Regions from separate parts of the Vibrio sp. Vb0667 genome, predicted to be linked through region 2. Evidence: predicted binding sites of a transcription regulator. Region 2 holds the regulator's gene; each other region holds the start of a gene.
The links. The regulator PurR, encoded in region 2, represses purine synthesis genes. The targets are predictions, from matches to a motif close to TNANGNAAACGTTTNCNTNA.
Positions count from the first base shown of each region.

Region 1 (4,220 bases), on a different contig from region 2:
CGCTGCTTCTGCTCGCTGAGCTTGCGCCCTGGCTACCTGCGGCGATTCAGATAGCTTCTTATATTCTATACCTTCCATCATTAAGGTCTCGTCTCGACCTTGGTTATCAATGATGACGCGATCCACCAATACCGCTTTTAGTGTCGCACGTGTCCCTTCGATTTCTTCACCCAAACCGTACGTAGCTTGCTTACCTCGGTTAGCAATAACAGCAAGGCTGGTGTTGGCATCACTACTTGCAACCGCACCGACCAGCGTAAGGTTAAGGCGCGTCTTAGGGGCGTCTTTAACAATAGGCTGTTCTACAACCGCCGCTTTTTGCTCAGTGTATTTACCGAATAGGTTGGCATTCTGAAGGGCATTAAAATCTATCGCGTCGCCTTTATTGCTCGCAGCAACGCTACTCGCCGATGGACGCCATTGCGGCACTTCCGACGATTGAGGTATGGCTAACCACACAATTTTGCCAAGTATCCATCCGGTTATCGCAATAAACAGACAGGTAAGCAACAAGCTAAGTTTGGCTTGAATGGTATAATGATTGGACTTGATCTGAGCCAGTAGCGGTCTGCTTGATAATCCTGCACTTAGCTCTAAACGTTTCACTGAATGGATTCCTTTATTCTAACGTCCGTCATTTAAGCTATAACGATAGCTATCGACTTTAAATTGCTAAATTTGCAATAAAATTATTACTCAACAAAGAGCAGTGAACTATATCACAAGTTGTCTTTCATACCTTTTTCTTATGCAGTTTTTGCCAACTCCCTTGAAAAAAATACGCCTTGACTCCATCTGTAGGTGAATAATCCATCACTCATTGCCGTATTCGGGCAGTGATTAGATAGCGTAGTGTTCTATGAGTTCCCTAAATGAAGCCGTTAGGCTAGATAAATGGCTATGGGCCGCAAGATTTTACAAAACCCGCTCCATCGCGCGTAACATGGTCGATGGCGGTAAAGTCCACTATAATGGCCAACGAAGCAAGCCGAGTAAAATCGTTGAAGTGGGCGCTGAAGTCAGACTTCGTCAAGGCAACGAAGAAAAAATCGTGATCATCGAACAAATCTCAGATCAACGCCGAGGCGCTCCCATCGCACAAACCTTATATCGCGAAACCAATGAGAGTATCGCGAAACGTGAGGAACACGCGACTCAACGTAAGCTTAATGCCCACAACCCAAGTCCGGAACGCCGCCCAGATAAAAAGCAGCGCCGAGACATCATTAAGTTCAAACACCAATAAAAGCCGGAATTACCAACGAGGAAAGCACTCCATGGCAAATAATGTTTTAAACCGCTACCTATTCGAAGATCTTTCAGTACGTGGCGAGTTGGTACAATTGGATGAAGCGTACCAACGTGTTATCTCCAGCAAGGAATATCCGGCAGCAATAGAGAAACTGCTGGGTGAGCTACTCGTTTCAACTACTCTTTTAACTGCCACTCTTAAGTTCGAAGGTTCGATCACCATCCAGCTACAAGGCGACGGTCCTGTGTCTCTTGCCGTTATCAACGGTGACCATAACCAACGTGTTCGTGGCGTAGCTCGCTGGGAAGGCGATGTTGCCGATGACGCAAACATTCACGATCTAATGGGTAAGGGCTACCTTGTGATCACCATCGAACCGAAAAACGGCGAGCGTTACCAAGGCGTCGTTGGACTAGAAGGTGACACTTTAGCAGAAGTGCTAGAAGGCTACTTTGCAAACTCAGAGCAGTTAAAAACGCGCCTATGGATCCGCACTGGTGAGCATGAAGGCAAAGCACACGCAGCAGGTATGTTGATTCAAGTGATCCCTGACGGCACTGGCTCTCCAGATGATTTCGAACATCTAGAGCAGCTCACTGACACAGTAAAAGATGAAGAATTGTTTGGTTTAGAAGCGAACGAGTTATTGTATCGACTATATAACCAAGACAAAGTACGTCTGTACGAGCCGCAACCTGTCGAGTTCCATTGTGGCTGTTCTCGTGAGCGTAGCGGTGCCGCAATCATCACCGTTGAGAAAGCTGAAATTTATGACATTTTGGCAGAAGTTGGATCAGTTTCTTTACATTGTGATTACTGTGGCACAACTTATACGTTCGACGAATCTGAAGTCACTGAACTGTATGCACAAGCTTCTACAGACAAGAAAACCCTGCATTAATTTACATAGCTTATCAAGCACGTAATTTACCCTACAAAAGGCCAGCTTAATGCTGGCCTTTTTGTGATCAACCCCTCGTAATAACTAGCCTCAAGCGTAATAAAACAACTGCTTAATTTTAAACAATTAATAATGATTTTGCCCTAGCGCAAAGGATTGCGTGCACGATAGACTATTCCCACCAATATGTGACGGGTTACCTAAAACCTTATTGAAATCATGGGTAAATTTTGAGCTATCTCCCTGTTTTCTCCCCGCCCCGTTGCTAGCATGGTGAGCAGATTAAAATTAAAACATTCTTACAAAATCCCTACAAAATCCTTATAAGGAGCACCTATGACCGTTATGGAACATACTAAGGCTGCAACACTTGATCTAACCAAGCACGGACTGCATAACGTAAAAGAGGTTATTCGCAACCCAAGCTACGAAATGTTGTTTGAGGAAGAAACGCGTGAAGACCTAACCGGTTATGAGCGCGGCGTGGTTACTGAACTAGGTGCGGTTGCCGTTGACACTGGCATCTTTACTGGTCGCTCACCAAAAGATAAATACATCGTCAAAGACGCTACGACAGAAGAACATATGTGGTGGACGTCTGATCAAGTGAAAAATGATAACAAGCCAATCACTCCTGAAGTGTGGGACGAGCTAAAAGAACTGGTCACAAACCAGCTTTCTAACAAACGCTTGTTTGTTGTTGACGGTTACTGTGGTGCAAACCCAGATACACGTTTGAGCATTCGTGTTATCACAGAAGTCGCATGGCAAGCGCACTTCGTTAAAAACATGTTTATTCGCCCGACGGAAGAAGAGTTAGCGACATTTGAACCAGACTTCGTAGTAATGAATGGCGCAAAATGCACTAATCCAAAATGGGAAGAGCAAGGCCTGAACTCAGAAAACTTCACCGTATTTAACCTAACTGAGCGCATGCAACTTATCGGTGGTACTTGGTACGGTGGTGAAATGAAGAAAGGTATGTTCGCGATGATGAACTACTTCCTTCCACTAAAAGACATCGCATCAATGCACTGTAGCGCTAACATGGGCAAAGATGGCGATGTAGCGGTATTCTTCGGTCTATCTGGTACGGGTAAAACGACCCTGTCGACTGATCCTAAACGTGCGCTAATTGGTGATGATGAGCACGGCTGGGATGATGACGGTGTCTTCAACTTCGAAGGTGGTTGTTACGCAAAAACCATCAAACTTTCTAAAGAAGCGGAGCCGGACATCTACAACGCAATTCGTCGTGATGCACTGCTAGAAAACGTAACAGTACGTGGCGATGGCTCTATCGACTTTGATGATGGTTCGAAAACAGAAAACACACGTGTTTCTTACCCTATCTACCATATCGATAATATCGTTAAGCCAGTATCAAAAGGCGGTCACGCGAATAAAGTGATCTTCCTATCAGCCGATGCATTTGGCGTACTGCCTCCAGTATCTAAATTGACACCCGAGCAAACTAAGTACCACTTCCTGTCTGGCTTTACCGCCAAACTAGCGGGAACAGAGCGCGGTATTACTGAGCCAACACCAACTTTCTCTGCTTGTTTCGGCGCGGCGTTCCTAACGCTTCACCCAACTAAATACGCAGAAGTACTGGTTAAACGCATGGAAGCAGCAGGCGCTGAGGCTTACCTAGTGAATACTGGTTGGAACGGCACTGGCAAACGTATCTCTATTCAAGATACACGCGGAATTATTGATGCCATTCTTGATGGTTCGATTGAAGAAGCACCAACTAAGCACATTCCAATCTTCAACCTTGAAGTACCAACGTCACTACCAGGTGTGGATCCTAGCATTCTAGACCCTCGCGACACGTACGTTGACCCACTTCAGTGGGAAAGCAAAGCGAAAGATTTAGCAGCGCGCTTTATCAATAACTTTGATAAGTACACAGACAACGCTGAAGGTAAATCCCTGGTTGCGGCTGGTCCTCAGATTGATTAAATCGAGTAACAGCGACTTCGCGTAAACGCAGTGAAAAGTTGGCATTAACTTATCACCTTTACGTAGGCCAAGTTACAAAAATTGCTTCAAGCCCCTCTTTTG
Region 1 covers NZ_JAWPOL010000013.1:28,326-32,545, reverse strand. The annotation lists gene gspC (type II secretion system protein GspC) at 1-606, opposite strand, end outside; gene hslR (ribosome-associated heat shock protein Hsp15) at 860-1,246, shown strand; gene hslO (Hsp33 family molecular chaperone HslO) at 1,278-2,153, shown strand; gene pckA (phosphoenolpyruvate carboxykinase (ATP)) at 2,490-4,118, shown strand.
Region 1: pckA (phosphoenolpyruvate carboxykinase (ATP)) is a predicted target of PurR. The motif match lies at 2,298-2,317, and genes of this name have one in related genera.

Region 2 (4,220 bases):
TTTGTGGGTTCTTAGGATCGAACTCCATTTTTGCGCGCATACGTCGAATAAGAACATCAATGGTGCGGTCATTCGGCGCATCCACTCGATGGCTGATCATGTTCAAAATACGCTCACGACTTAACACCTGGTTAGGGTAAGACGATAATGCCACCAAAAGTTCATACTCTGCTTTAGTTAGTTTTACTGGCTCACCGTTGCGGCTAAGTGCGCGACGTTGAATGTCGAATGTCCACTCCCCAAAGCGCACAATGTGCTCTTCACTGGTTTCATTCGCTTTCGAGCTGCCACTGCGCGCTGCTGAAATACGCCACAGCAAGTTTTTAACGCGAACTAACAGCTCTCTCAGTTCAAAAGGTTTTGTCACATAATCGTCAGCACCCATTTCTAGGCCTACGATTTTATCAATGCTATCCGTGCGTCCTGTTACTAATATGATACCAATATCCGATTGGCTACGTAACTCACGAGTAAGCATCAGGCCGTCTTCACCAGGCAGGTTAATATCCAGCATGATCAGGTCTACATCGCCCGCTTGCAAAACTTCACGCATTTCTGCGCCACTCTCTGCTTCGCTGACTTGGTAGCCCTCATTTTGGAAATACCCCGCAAGCTTACTACGAGTTACAACATCATCTTCTACGACTAATACGTGATAGCTCATTTACACCACTTTTCTGTCTTCTTATTATCCAAGACGTATTCTATTCATAACTAGTAACATTTCTAGTCATAGATACATTAAAACGCAAGATTTAGCGTTTTTATTGATTCAAAACAAGCTTGCCCATTGCTATTAATAAACGGTCATTTTTGACCATAAAACATAACAATTATAGTTACTGCTATTCATTTTAATTGATTACACTTAGGGGATATCCCTAATTGACTTTGTGATGCATGACTTGAAGCATCATTCAGGAGCCCAAAATGCAAGAAGTGAAAGCTTTTAATGAAAAACGCGCTGAAATTTACTGGTGGTTTTCGAGCTTGTTCGCAAAAGAACTAACAGAGAAAGAATTGGAAGCCTATCACAGTGTTGAAATTCGCAGTTTTCTCGCAGGTTTAGGTGAAAATGAGTCGCTGAAACCAGCTGTTGATAGCCTAGTTGATGCATTGAATCGGTTACAAGATCGTGAAGATGCACAACTAGAGCTTGCAGCTGACTTTTGTGAACTGTTTTTGAAGACAGAAAAATACGGCGCTCTTCCTTACGCATCCATGTACATTGGTGAATCAGGTTTACTGAATGACAAGCCAGCTGAGGAAATGGAAAAGTTGATGGCTGAATTTGGCGTTCAAGTAGACGAAAACCTAAAGGAACCTGCGGATCACTTAGCCGTTGAGCTCGACTTTCTCGGGAACATGATTATCCGCTCAAACGAGCTTGAACAAGAAAAACACATGGAAGAAGCCTTCGTTAAACAAAACGACTTTATCCAGCAACAATTGATGTCTTGGTTACCTCAGTTTTCAGACAAATGTAAAAAATTCGACGAATTTGGATTTTACTCGAGTGTCGCGAAACTATTAGTTGCATTTTGTAAACTAGACAGCGCCTACCTTCTTGGTGAATAATTGCCGCCTATTTTTAGGGAGCCTGCCTATCGGGCTTCCTGTATGCCTGAAAGTGACCAATTGTAAGTAACTTGGGTATAATATTCGTTTGCCTTAACTTAGCGCAAAGACGCTTGGTTATTTAGCAGTCAAAATGTGACTTCAAATACACAAATCTCTTGCTGAAAACATTGCTAGTCAGTCCACATAGGGCTAAAATGTGAGCGCAAACGATTAAATATGATTTATATGTAAACCGCTGAAATATAGCGGTTTTTGTGTTTTCTTAACAGGTTGATGGCAATTTCTCATCAGATAGAAAAAAGATAAAATTCATCGACCGATGCTGCTACGCACCCTTTTGTCGCACTTGGATCAACCGCTGCCGAGACACTTAGCGCCAATTTTAGATTGCTAGGTGTGAAACCACTAGAGCATCAGGTACATCCAATACGACATATTTCAGTAGCTCGATACAGGACACCATTTATGGCCACGATAAAAGACGTTGCTCGCTTAGCCGGCGTTTCCACTACGACAGTTTCGCACGTTATCAATAAAACGCGTTTCGTTGCAGAAGCAACGCAAGAAAAAGTAATGAAAGCCGTTGACGAGCTGAATTACGCGCCAAGTGCCGTTGCACGCAGCCTAAAATGCAACTCAACTCGTACGATTGGCATGTTAGTAACTCAATCAACTAACCTATTTTTCTCAGAAGTGATTGATGGCGTTGAGAGCTACTGTTACCGCCAAGGCTATACTCTGATTTTATGTAACACAGGCGGGATTTACGAAAAACAACGCGATTACATTCGTATGCTGGCTGAAAAGCGCGTTGATGGCATCCTTGTGATGTGTTCTGACTTAACCGAAGAACTAAAAGAGATGCTTGACCGTCATGCGGACATTCCTAAAGTGGTCATGGATTGGGGCCCAGAGAGCTCACAAGCAGACAAGATCATGGATAACTCAGAAGAAGGTGGCTACATTGCAACCAAACATCTGATTGACAATGGTCATACGGATATCGCTTGTCTAAGCGGTCATTTTGAAAAGCTTGCTTGCCAAGAGCGCATTGCAGGTTTCCGTCGCGCAATGAGCGAAGCGAACCTAGCTGTAAATGAAGACTGGATCCTTGAAGGTAACTTTGAATGTGATACGGCCGTATTAGTTGCAGATAAAATTACCGCAATGGACAAGCGCCCGACGGCGGTATTCTGTTTTAACGACACAATGGCTCTAGGCCTAATGAGCCGCTTGCAACAAAACGGGATCAAAATTCCTGAAGATATTTCAGTGATCGGCTACGACAACATCGAGCTTGCGGAATACTTCTCTCCACCGCTAACGACTATCCACCAACCTAAACGTCGTGTTGGTAAAAATGCATTCGAAATTCTACTTGAGCGTATCAAAGATAAAGAACACGAAAAACGAATTTTCGAAATGCAACCTGAGCTTGTAATTCGAAATACTGTGAAAAAAATGAACTAAATTTCACTGTATTTAACCGTGTTAAATAAGCGCTCTACAGGGGCGCTTATTTTTTTGGGAAAATTAAGCATTCTCTAATACTTCACACTGCTCTAATAACAATTGACTAACGTTAACTCCCTGTTTTATATAAATGTAATATATATTAAGAACTCCTTTTCAAAGGCCAATTTGCACCTTTCCATATGCAAAATAGAGCATTCAATCTATCATTTTTATTGAACCAAAATCACACTTTTAACGCTAAACCGTGATGTTAATTCAATATAAGAAGTATGCTCATTGTGTCACGCACAGGGCAAACCATTCGAAAGAGTGGGACGCAAAGCCTCCGGCCTGAACCATATTACGATATGGAAGGTAGCGGGGTTACCGATGGCAAGTGTGTAAGCAATGACTTTACTCTGTAATGACATTGTTTTTACGCATGTTTGCTACTCTCTCGGACCTGACTTTTGGTGGCGTAATATTAATTACACCGAGATAACAAAACATGGATAAACCGATACTCAAAGACTCTATGAAGCTATTTGAGGCACTTGGTAATATCAAGTCGCGCTCAATGTTTGGTGGCTTCGGACTATTCGCTGATGAAACAATGTTTGCACTAGTGGTAAACAATCAGCTTCATATCAGAGCAGACCAAAAAACTTCATCTGACTTCGAGAAACAAGGGCTAAAGCCTTACGTTTATAAAAAACGTGGCTTCCCAGTCGTTACAAAGTACTACGCTATTTCCAGCGATTTATGGGAATCAAGCGAACGCTTAATCGAAGTAGCGAATCAATCATTGAAAAAGGCAAAGCTTGAGAAAGAACAGCAAGCAAGTACAAAGCCTAACCGTTTGAAAGATTTGCCTAACTTACGACTGGCTACCGAGCGCATGCTAAAAAAAGCCGGCATCGAATCCGTAGAGAAGCTTGAAGAGGAAGGTGCGCTTAACGCCTATAAAGCGATAAGAGATACGCACTCTGCAACCGTCAACATTGAGTTGCTATGGGCACTAGAAGGTGCTATCAACGGCACTCATTGGAGTGTGGTACCTCAAGCTCGCCGAGATGAGTTGATGAACGGCCTCCAATAAAAGTCGGCCTAAAAACTATCTTGTAAAACCGCAGTCTAATCTGCGGTTTTTTTGTGAAATTTTTTCGGTTTTCCTACTGTCTTAT
Region 2 covers NZ_JAWPOL010000005.1:84,208-88,427, forward strand. The annotation lists gene torR (two-component system response regulator TorR) at 1-664, opposite strand, end outside; gene torD (molecular chaperone TorD) at 931-1,578, shown strand; gene purR (HTH-type transcriptional repressor PurR) at 2,047-3,051, shown strand; cyclic di-GMP riboswitch class I at 3,339-3,428, shown strand; gene R8269_RS08445 (TfoX/Sxy family DNA transformation protein) at 3,545-4,135, shown strand.

Region 3 (4,220 bases), on a different contig from region 2:
CTGAACAAGAACCCGAATAATAAGCAACTATCAAATCTTGAGCAAGGCAAGTACTGAGTAAATTGTCTGTATTATGACCAGCTTTGTTAACTCGGGCCTCAACCAGCGCTTCAGTGCTATTTTTTATAATAAACTCATTGCTTATTAAGCTATCTCAACAAGTTAGGCTGTCCATTTTTCATCTTCACGCAAGACACGTAAAAGAGGACAATTTGCAAGCAAGCAACTCTCAAAAGTGCTATTTATGAGAAAAATTCAATCGAAAGTTTGATCTATGCAACATTGCAAACGATTGCAGGATGATAGTATTCGCCGGATTTGTCTGCGTATCTTGAAAATAGGGAATTATTATGAAAAACGCGTTACAAGGCGCTCAAATGCTCTTTGTCGCTTTTGGTGCTTTGGTGCTTGTGCCGCTCCTAACTGGCCTTGATCCAAACGTAGCCCTCTTTGGTGCCGGTGTCGGTACTCTCCTCTTCCAATTAATGACTAAACGTTCTGTTCCCATCTTCCTTGCCTCTTCTTTTGCGTTTATTGCTCCTATTATGTTCGGTATCCAAACTTGGGGTATCGGTGCAACGATGGGCGGCTTGATGGCAGCGGGCTTAGTTTATGTGGCTCTAGGGGCGATGATCAAAGTGCGTGGTGTTGGATTTATCCATAAAATTCTCCCGCCCGTTGTCGTTGGCCCTGTGATCATGGTTATCGGCCTTGGCCTTGCCCCAACGGCAGTGAACATGGCGGTAGGTAAAACTGGTGATGGAGCTGCACAGCTAGTTAATGGTGATGCTGCGATCATTATCTCGGCGGTCTCACTGCTCACAACCATTGTACTCAGCGTTTTTGCAAAAGGCTTTTTGAAGCTCGTTCCTATTGTTGGTGGTATTCTTGCTGGTTACTCTGTTTCTCTATTCTACGGTGTGGTTGATTTCACTCCCGTAGAACAAGCGGCTTGGCTAGCCATGCCAAACTTCACCGCGCCAGAGTTCAATATCAACGCAATTTTGTTCATGATTCCTGTCGCTATCGCACCTGCGGTTGAGCACGTAGGTGACATGCTTGCTATCTCAAACGTTACAGGTAAAAACTACCTGAAAAAACCAGGCCTTCACCGCACAATCGCAGGTGACGGGGTGGCAACTATCGCAGCTTCGATGGTGGGTGCTCCACCAAACACCACTTACAGTGAAGTAACAGGAGCGGTAATGCTAACCAAAGCATTTAACCCTGTGATCATGACTTGGGCAGCAATCACCGCAATCGTACTTGCATTGGTAGGTAAGCTAGGTGCGGTTCTTCAAACGATTCCAGTTCCTGTTATGGGCGGCATCATGATTCTGCTGTTCGGCTCCATCGCAACGGTAGGCCTCAACACACTGATCAAGAATAACGTTGATTTACATAAGTCTCGTAACCTAGTGATTGTTGCCGTAACCCTTGTGTTTGGCATTGGTGGTATGGCTTTCGGTATTGGTGAGTTCAGTCTACAAGGTGTGAGCCTATGCGGTATCGTGGCAATTATTCTTAACCTTGTGCTACCAAACGATTTAGGTGAAAACCACGTTGTGGATAACGCACAAATGGAAGAAGAAAGCGCGAAATAGTTCGTTTGCGCCGCTTTATTAGGTGGCGTGTCTTACTCTTCTCCTCTTGTAGATACAAAAAAGGCTTGGTTTTCACCAAGCCTTTTTCTGTTCAGTCATAGTAATACATCAAAGAATTACTTAGTACCGAAGATCTTATCACCTGCATCGCCTAGACCCGGAACGATGTAGCCTTTGTCATTAAGCTTCTCATCGATTGCCGCAGTGTATAGCTCAACATCTGGGTGTGCTTTTTCTAGCGCTTCAATACCTTCTGGTGCAGCAACAAGTACCAGCACTTTGATTTGGTTACAACCTTTCTCTTTTAGGAGATCGATAGTAGCAATCATAGAACCACCTGTTGCAAGCATTGGGTCAACAACAAGCGCAATACGCTCCTCGATGTTTGAAGCAAGCTTGTTGAAGTAAGGAACTGGCTCAAGCGTTTCTTCATCACGGTAAATACCCACAACACTGATACGTGCGCTTGGCATGTGCTCAAGAACTCCATCCATCATGCCTAGACCTGCACGTAGGATTGGCACTACGGTTACTTTTTTACCTTTAATCTGGTCTACTTCTACCGGACCGTTCCAACCATCAATGGTCACTTTTTCTGTTTCAAAGTCTGACGTTGCTTCGTAAGTAAGTAGGCTACCGACCTCAGTCGCTAACTCACGAAAACGTTTTGTGCTGATGTCACCTTCTCTCATTAGACCAATTTTATGTTTTACTAGAGGGTGCTTTACTTCAACAACTTTCATGTCCATCTCCGGCTATAGTTGGCAATATTTAAACAAACCTTCAGATTATACATGATTTTCACAGGGATATCAGGATAAATCACTAAAGAAAAAAACAGACGCAAACGTTTGCTATCTATGTTTAAGCACTGTTAGAATAGCGCCGTTTTCATATCCAACTTAATACCGAGGACTTCCCTGTGAGTGGTAACAACTCTTCTCTTAGCTATAAAGACGCTGGTGTAGATATTGATGCAGGCAACGCGCTTGTGGATCGTATTAAGGGTGCGGTAAAACGTACTCGTCGCCCTGAAGTTATGGGTGGTATCGGTGGTTTTGGCGCGCTATGCGAATTGCCAACTAAATACAAACAACCTGTACTGGTTTCTGGTACTGATGGCGTTGGCACAAAACTTCGCCTAGCACTGGATATGAACAAGCACGACACGATCGGCATCGACCTAGTGGCAATGTGTGTAAATGATCTTATCGTGCAAGGCGCAGAGCCACTGTTTTTCCTAGATTACTATGCAACAGGCAAACTAGACGTTGATACCGCAGCGGATGTTGTTTCAGGTATCGCTGAAGGGTGTGTTCAAGCAGGTTGTGCCCTAATTGGTGGCGAAACTGCGGAGATGCCGGGCATGTATGAAGGCGAAGACTACGACGTAGCTGGTTTCTGTGTTGGCGTAGTAGAAAAAGAAGACGTGATTGACGGCACGAAAGTCGCTGCTGGTGATGCACTTATCGCTGTTGGCTCAAGCGGCCCACACTCAAACGGTTACTCCCTTATCCGTAAGATCCTAGAAGTATCTGGTGCAGATAAGAGCGAAGAGCTAGCAGGCCGCACTATTGGTGAGCACCTACTAGAACCAACAAAAATTTACATCAAGTCAGCACTTAAGATGATTGAGAAACACGACATCCATGCGATTTCTCATATCACTGGTGGTGGTTTCTGGGAAAACATCCCACGCGTACTGCCTGAAGGCACGAAAGCAGTTATCGATGGTAACAGTTGGGAATGGCCAGTTATCTTCAAGTGGCTACAAGAGAAAGGCAACGTCGACACACACGAAATGTACCGCACATTCAACTGTGGTGTAGGTCTAATCGTCGCACTACCGAAAGACCAGGCAGACGCAGCAGTTGCTCTTCTTAAAGAAGAAGGCGAAAACGCGTGGGTGATTGGTCAAATCGCACAAGCAGACGCGAACGAAGAGCAAGTTGAAATCCAATAATTTGCAAATCGAGCTCAAAAGATAAGAAGAATGAGGACACTAGATGACTAGGTCCTCATTTTGCTATCTAGAACACTAAAAACCATTCTATTAGTAGGTAGTTTAGAAGCTACATAACTCCAACCTACAATACCAAGGCGCTCTCGACATCATGAAAAACCATACCCTAAAAAACTTTGTGGTCCTCATCTCGGGTAACGGAAGTAACCTGCAAGCTATCTTGGAAGCTTGCGAAGACAGCATGCCAAACGCACGAGTGGCAGCCGTGTTCTCTAACAAAGCAGATGCTTTTGGTTTAGAACGTGCAAAAAAGTTTGATGTAGACGGTCACTTTGTCGACCCTAAAGCATTCAGCTCGCGTGAAAGCTTTGATGCAGAGCTAATGAGTCAAATAGATGAATACCAACCAGACGTGATTATTCTTGCTGGTTACATGCGCATTCTGAGCAGCGCATTTGTTTCTCATTACATGGGTAAGATGATCAATATCCACCCTTCTCTTCTACCAAAATATCCTGGGCTACACACACACCAGAGAGCAATTGATGCTGGCGATAAAGAACATGGTACGAGTGTGCACTTTGTAACGGAAGAGCTTGATGGTGGCCCTGTCATACTGCAAGCAAAAGTTCCTGTGTTCGAAGACGATGATG
Region 3 covers NZ_JAWPOL010000024.1:16,303-20,522, forward strand. The annotation lists gene R8269_RS17965 (uracil-xanthine permease family protein) at 351-1,604, shown strand; gene upp (uracil phosphoribosyltransferase) at 1,721-2,347, opposite strand; gene purM (phosphoribosylformylglycinamidine cyclo-ligase) at 2,527-3,567, shown strand; gene purN (phosphoribosylglycinamide formyltransferase) at 3,719-4,220, shown strand, end outside.
Region 3: purM (phosphoribosylformylglycinamidine cyclo-ligase) is a predicted target of PurR. The motif match lies at 2,444-2,463, and genes of this name have one in related genera.

Region 4 (4,220 bases), on a different contig from region 2:
CCATTCGATAGATATGATCGCCGGATAACACAACCACATACTTTGCATCATTTCGCGATAGCAACCACATGTTGTGATAAATCGCATCGGCGGTTCCTTCATACCATGCACCACCTTTGCGCATTTGTGGTGGAACAGCAGTAATGTACTCGCCTAGCTCTGGATTGAATATCGACCAGCCGTCTCGTAAGTGTTTTTGAAGTGAATGAGATTTATATTGGGTTAAAACAAGGATTTTGCGTAAACCCGAATGTAAACAATTGGTTAGTGTGAAATCTATAATTCTATATTTTCCGCCAAAAGGTACGGCTGGCTTGGTTCTGTCATCGGTGAGTGGGCTGAGTCTAGACCCCATCCCTCCTGCTAAAATTACGGCGAGTGCGTCTTCCATAGTATTCCCTTTCCCTTTTCTGACATGCATCAAAACGGTGCTAACCTGAAGGAGGTGGTATGCAACGCAGAGGTTTTGAAAAGCATGTGCTAATGTGCTTATTAGTGAAAAGTCTACTACAAGAATCGAGCCATAGAATATCTCCTTAAAAATCAAGGAGGTTAAAATTTCACTGTAAGACAACTGCACCATATTAGTGAAGCGCTAAATAGCCCGTGCATCAAATTGGCGCAAAATTGTAGAAAGGAGAGGTCAACAAGTATGGATTTACAATGTAAAGTGGCGACAAAACAAGAAGATAAATAGGGTTTTCTAGCTTAATAACTATGGCTAAACAAGGCTTAGGGTTAGCGTCTTAACTCTAAAGGTCTAAAACAGGCGCGTTGATGTAAGGCAGGAGAGCTTTGTATCAACAATTCAAGAGTAGAAGGCCTGAGACAACTCTTTTCACAGTTGTTGAGAGTGAGTGGATAGGTAAGTAGACCACTCACTTAATGAATATGCTCACTTCACTGATAGCGATACGTTATCACTGCACTAAGAGAGACCGATGATATTTCCTTCATCATCAAGATCTAAATTCATAAATGCGGGTTTATCAGGTAAGCCTGGCATCGTCATCACGGTACCAGATAATGCATAAACGAATCCTGCGCCCGCACACAAGCGCAGCTCGCGGATTGGGACGGTAAAACCAGTTGGTGCGCCTTTGACTGCGGAGTCCGTGGTTATAGATAGTGGTGTCTTCGCGATGCAAACCGCTAAGTTGTTAAAACCTAGATTTTCAAAATGTTTGAGCTGTTCAGTCGCGATAGGAGTCATTTCTATATTGGTTGCTCCATAGCCCGCTTCACATACTGCCATGAGCTTTTCGAGTAATGATTGCTCTTTGTTGTATAACGGACAAAACTCTACAGGCGTGGTACACGCATCAATAACATGTTGAGCTAGTTCCGTTGCGCCTTGTCCGCCTTGCGAAAAAGCGGTGCTGATGGCTACTTTAACTTCGGGATTAAATTGGTGAATCAGATCTTCAAGAGCTTTAAGTTCTTTCACACAATCTTGTGGAAACTGGTTAATGGCAACGACAGCAGGTAAACCGTATTTATGAACGTTATTTATGTGCCATTTTAAATTTTCAAACCCAGCCTCCAATGCTGCTTGGTCCGGATTAAAAATGGAATCTGGAACAGCCATACCTGGCCGTAAATCGTAGTGTCCGGAGTTCGCTTTGAGGCCGCGTAATGTTGCTACGATCACTACACAGTCCGGGGCTTTGTTGGCGGCAGCAGCTTTAATGTTACACGCTTTCTCAAATCCCATATCCGAACCAAAACCGGCTTCAGTTACCGTGTAACCTGACAGTTTTAGCGCAATATCGTCCGCGATAATGGATGAATTTCCATGGGCGATGTTTGCAAATGGACCTGCATGGATCAACGTAGGAACACCTTCTAGAGTTTGCATCAGTGTTGGTGCAATCGCCTCTTTTAGTGTTACTGCCATTGCTCCTGCAACTTGTAGATCTTCCGTAGTGACGGGGTTTCCGTTCAAATCGTACGCTACGACAATTTTCCCAATACGTTGACGTAAATCTTTTAAATCTTTGGCTAGTGCAATGATAGCCATTAACTCAGAAGCGGCTGAAATATCGAACCCTTCGTCACGCTCGAAACCATTGATGGTTTTTCCTGCATCATTGAGGCCAATTTTGACTTTACGTAGTGCACGATCATTATGGTCCATCACTCGTTTCCAAGTAATACTTGCCGTATCGATTTTAAGTGCTCTTAACCCGGTGCGTGATTCAAAGGCATCATAACCCTCGCGTTGCTCATGGAACAAGCGAGCGTCAAGAGCGGCTGAAGCAAGGTTGTGCGCCGCTGTCACTGCGTGAATGTCACCAGTAAGGTGTAAGTTTAACTCTTCCATTGGAGCTACTTGAGAATAACCGCCGCCCGCTGCGCCACCTTTAATACCGAAGACGGGTCCCATCGAAGGTTGCCTTATACATGCAATAACAGATTGATTAAGCTTTGCTAAACCTTGCGCCAGTCCTATCGTCGTAACGGTTTTTCCTTCGCCAAGAGGAGTCGGCGTGATAGCAGTGACGAGTACAAGTTTACCGTCATCATTTGCTTTGAGTCGTTCCAAACATTTTGGGTGGACTTTGGCTTTGTGCTTCCCGTGAGTGTCATACTCTTCGGGCAATAGTCCTACTTTTTCCGCGATAACATCAATAGAAAAAAGTGGTGTGTTTCGGCAAATTTCGATATCTGACTGCATGGAGAATCCCCAAAGTGGCACACGGGTAGCGTTGAAAAACTACCTGAGTTATAACGAGTATTATTGTGAGGCAAAGGTCTGCTTGGTGATGGTACTGTTTCGGTTAGGCTTGTAAAGAGTTTACTGCTTCGTATTGTGCGACATACTAACGAAATCTACTCGTTATAGTGCTAGATAAAAACAAAAAGGCCACCAAATGGTGACCTTGATATATTTTTAGCTTTAAAGCTGTCGTTTTAACGATCCCAATAAGTCTCTTCTAAGCTATCTTCTCGTTCAGGAAGCGCTCGCGATAGGCGAGGAGAGTGCTGCGTCAACACTTCATAGCTTACTCGGTTTGCGTATTTACAGATCTGAGAAAGCGAGGAGTAGGTTAAGCATCGTACTTCGTGCTTTTCTGAGTTAGGCACTTCTTTTTGGTGGAAAGAGTTTGCTGCCATGTCATGCAGTAAGGCTGAAAGGGCTGCATCACCTGCACCATTAGTGTTCTTAATCTCTAATGGTCCACCAAGGTAAGGGCCGATGTGAGAGTAGACCTTCATTGGGTTTTGACAGTCTTCTTTACGCATCGCACGACTAAACTCGTACTGGTTAAAGGCTTCGAGGGAGCTTTCAAGGATGTCGTGTGTGGTTTCTCGTTTTACTTTCTCGTCGGTGTAACCAGCCATGTACAGACCATTTGGTCCTGCCGTACACAGTACGAGATCAACCCATTCAAGTGCTTTATCAGCAGCAGCTAGCGGCTCTGTTTCACCTGTTAGCGCCGCACCTTCTTCTTCATTCATAGCGACAACAGAAATGTTTTCGCGAATGTATTCTTGCCACCACTGTGCGTTACCTTCGATAACGTACTTTGTCCCTAACGTAAGTACAACAGGGACATCGTGCTTCTTAGCAAAGTCGATCGCTCTTTGTACCGCTTTAGGCATTGGATCTTCTTCTTTACCACGCATTAGGTAAGAAGAAACAACCAGGGCTGATGCTTTCTCAAAGATCTCTTCAGGAATGCTTTCCGGAAGTAGTTGATTCATATGACCTTCGTTGATAGCAAATGTACGCTCACCGTCTTGAGAAATTAGGGTGTAGCAGCGACCAATAGGGCCATCTACCGTTTGTAAATGGTTAAGGTTCATGCGTGAAGACGTACGGCAAAGGTAGCGGTAAGCAAAAGAACCGACTTGAATGTTCTTAGACATCACACCGAGCAAAACGGATTTGCTATCGGCTAAAACTGAGTAGTTGTGAAGAGTATTGCCAATCGTGTCACCTGGGTATTGGTGTGTGATCAGGCCTTGCTCAACCAGTTCTTCGTAAAGTGCATCTGCTTTGCTTTCTTCAAGAACGAGCGAATGTCCTTTACTCAGGTTGTATTTCTCTAAAAACGCGTCATCTACACGTGCTTCGATATCTACAATGGTTTGACCGACACCAACAATAGTTGGGCGATATAGCTTAGGTGCCTGTCGGATTTGGTTTACTAATGGATCTCGAGCGTGAGTTGGGAAGTAGTGTTTAGATTTACGCTGACCAGGAAACTTCATGC
Region 4 covers NZ_JAWPOL010000002.1:119,196-123,415, forward strand. The annotation lists gene glgC (glucose-1-phosphate adenylyltransferase) at 1-391, opposite strand, end outside; gene R8269_RS03160 (formate--tetrahydrofolate ligase) at 929-2,677, opposite strand; gene R8269_RS03165 (inosine/guanosine kinase) at 2,914-4,218, opposite strand.
Region 4: R8269_RS03160 (formate--tetrahydrofolate ligase) is a predicted target of PurR. The motif match lies at 2,744-2,763, and genes of this name have one in related genera.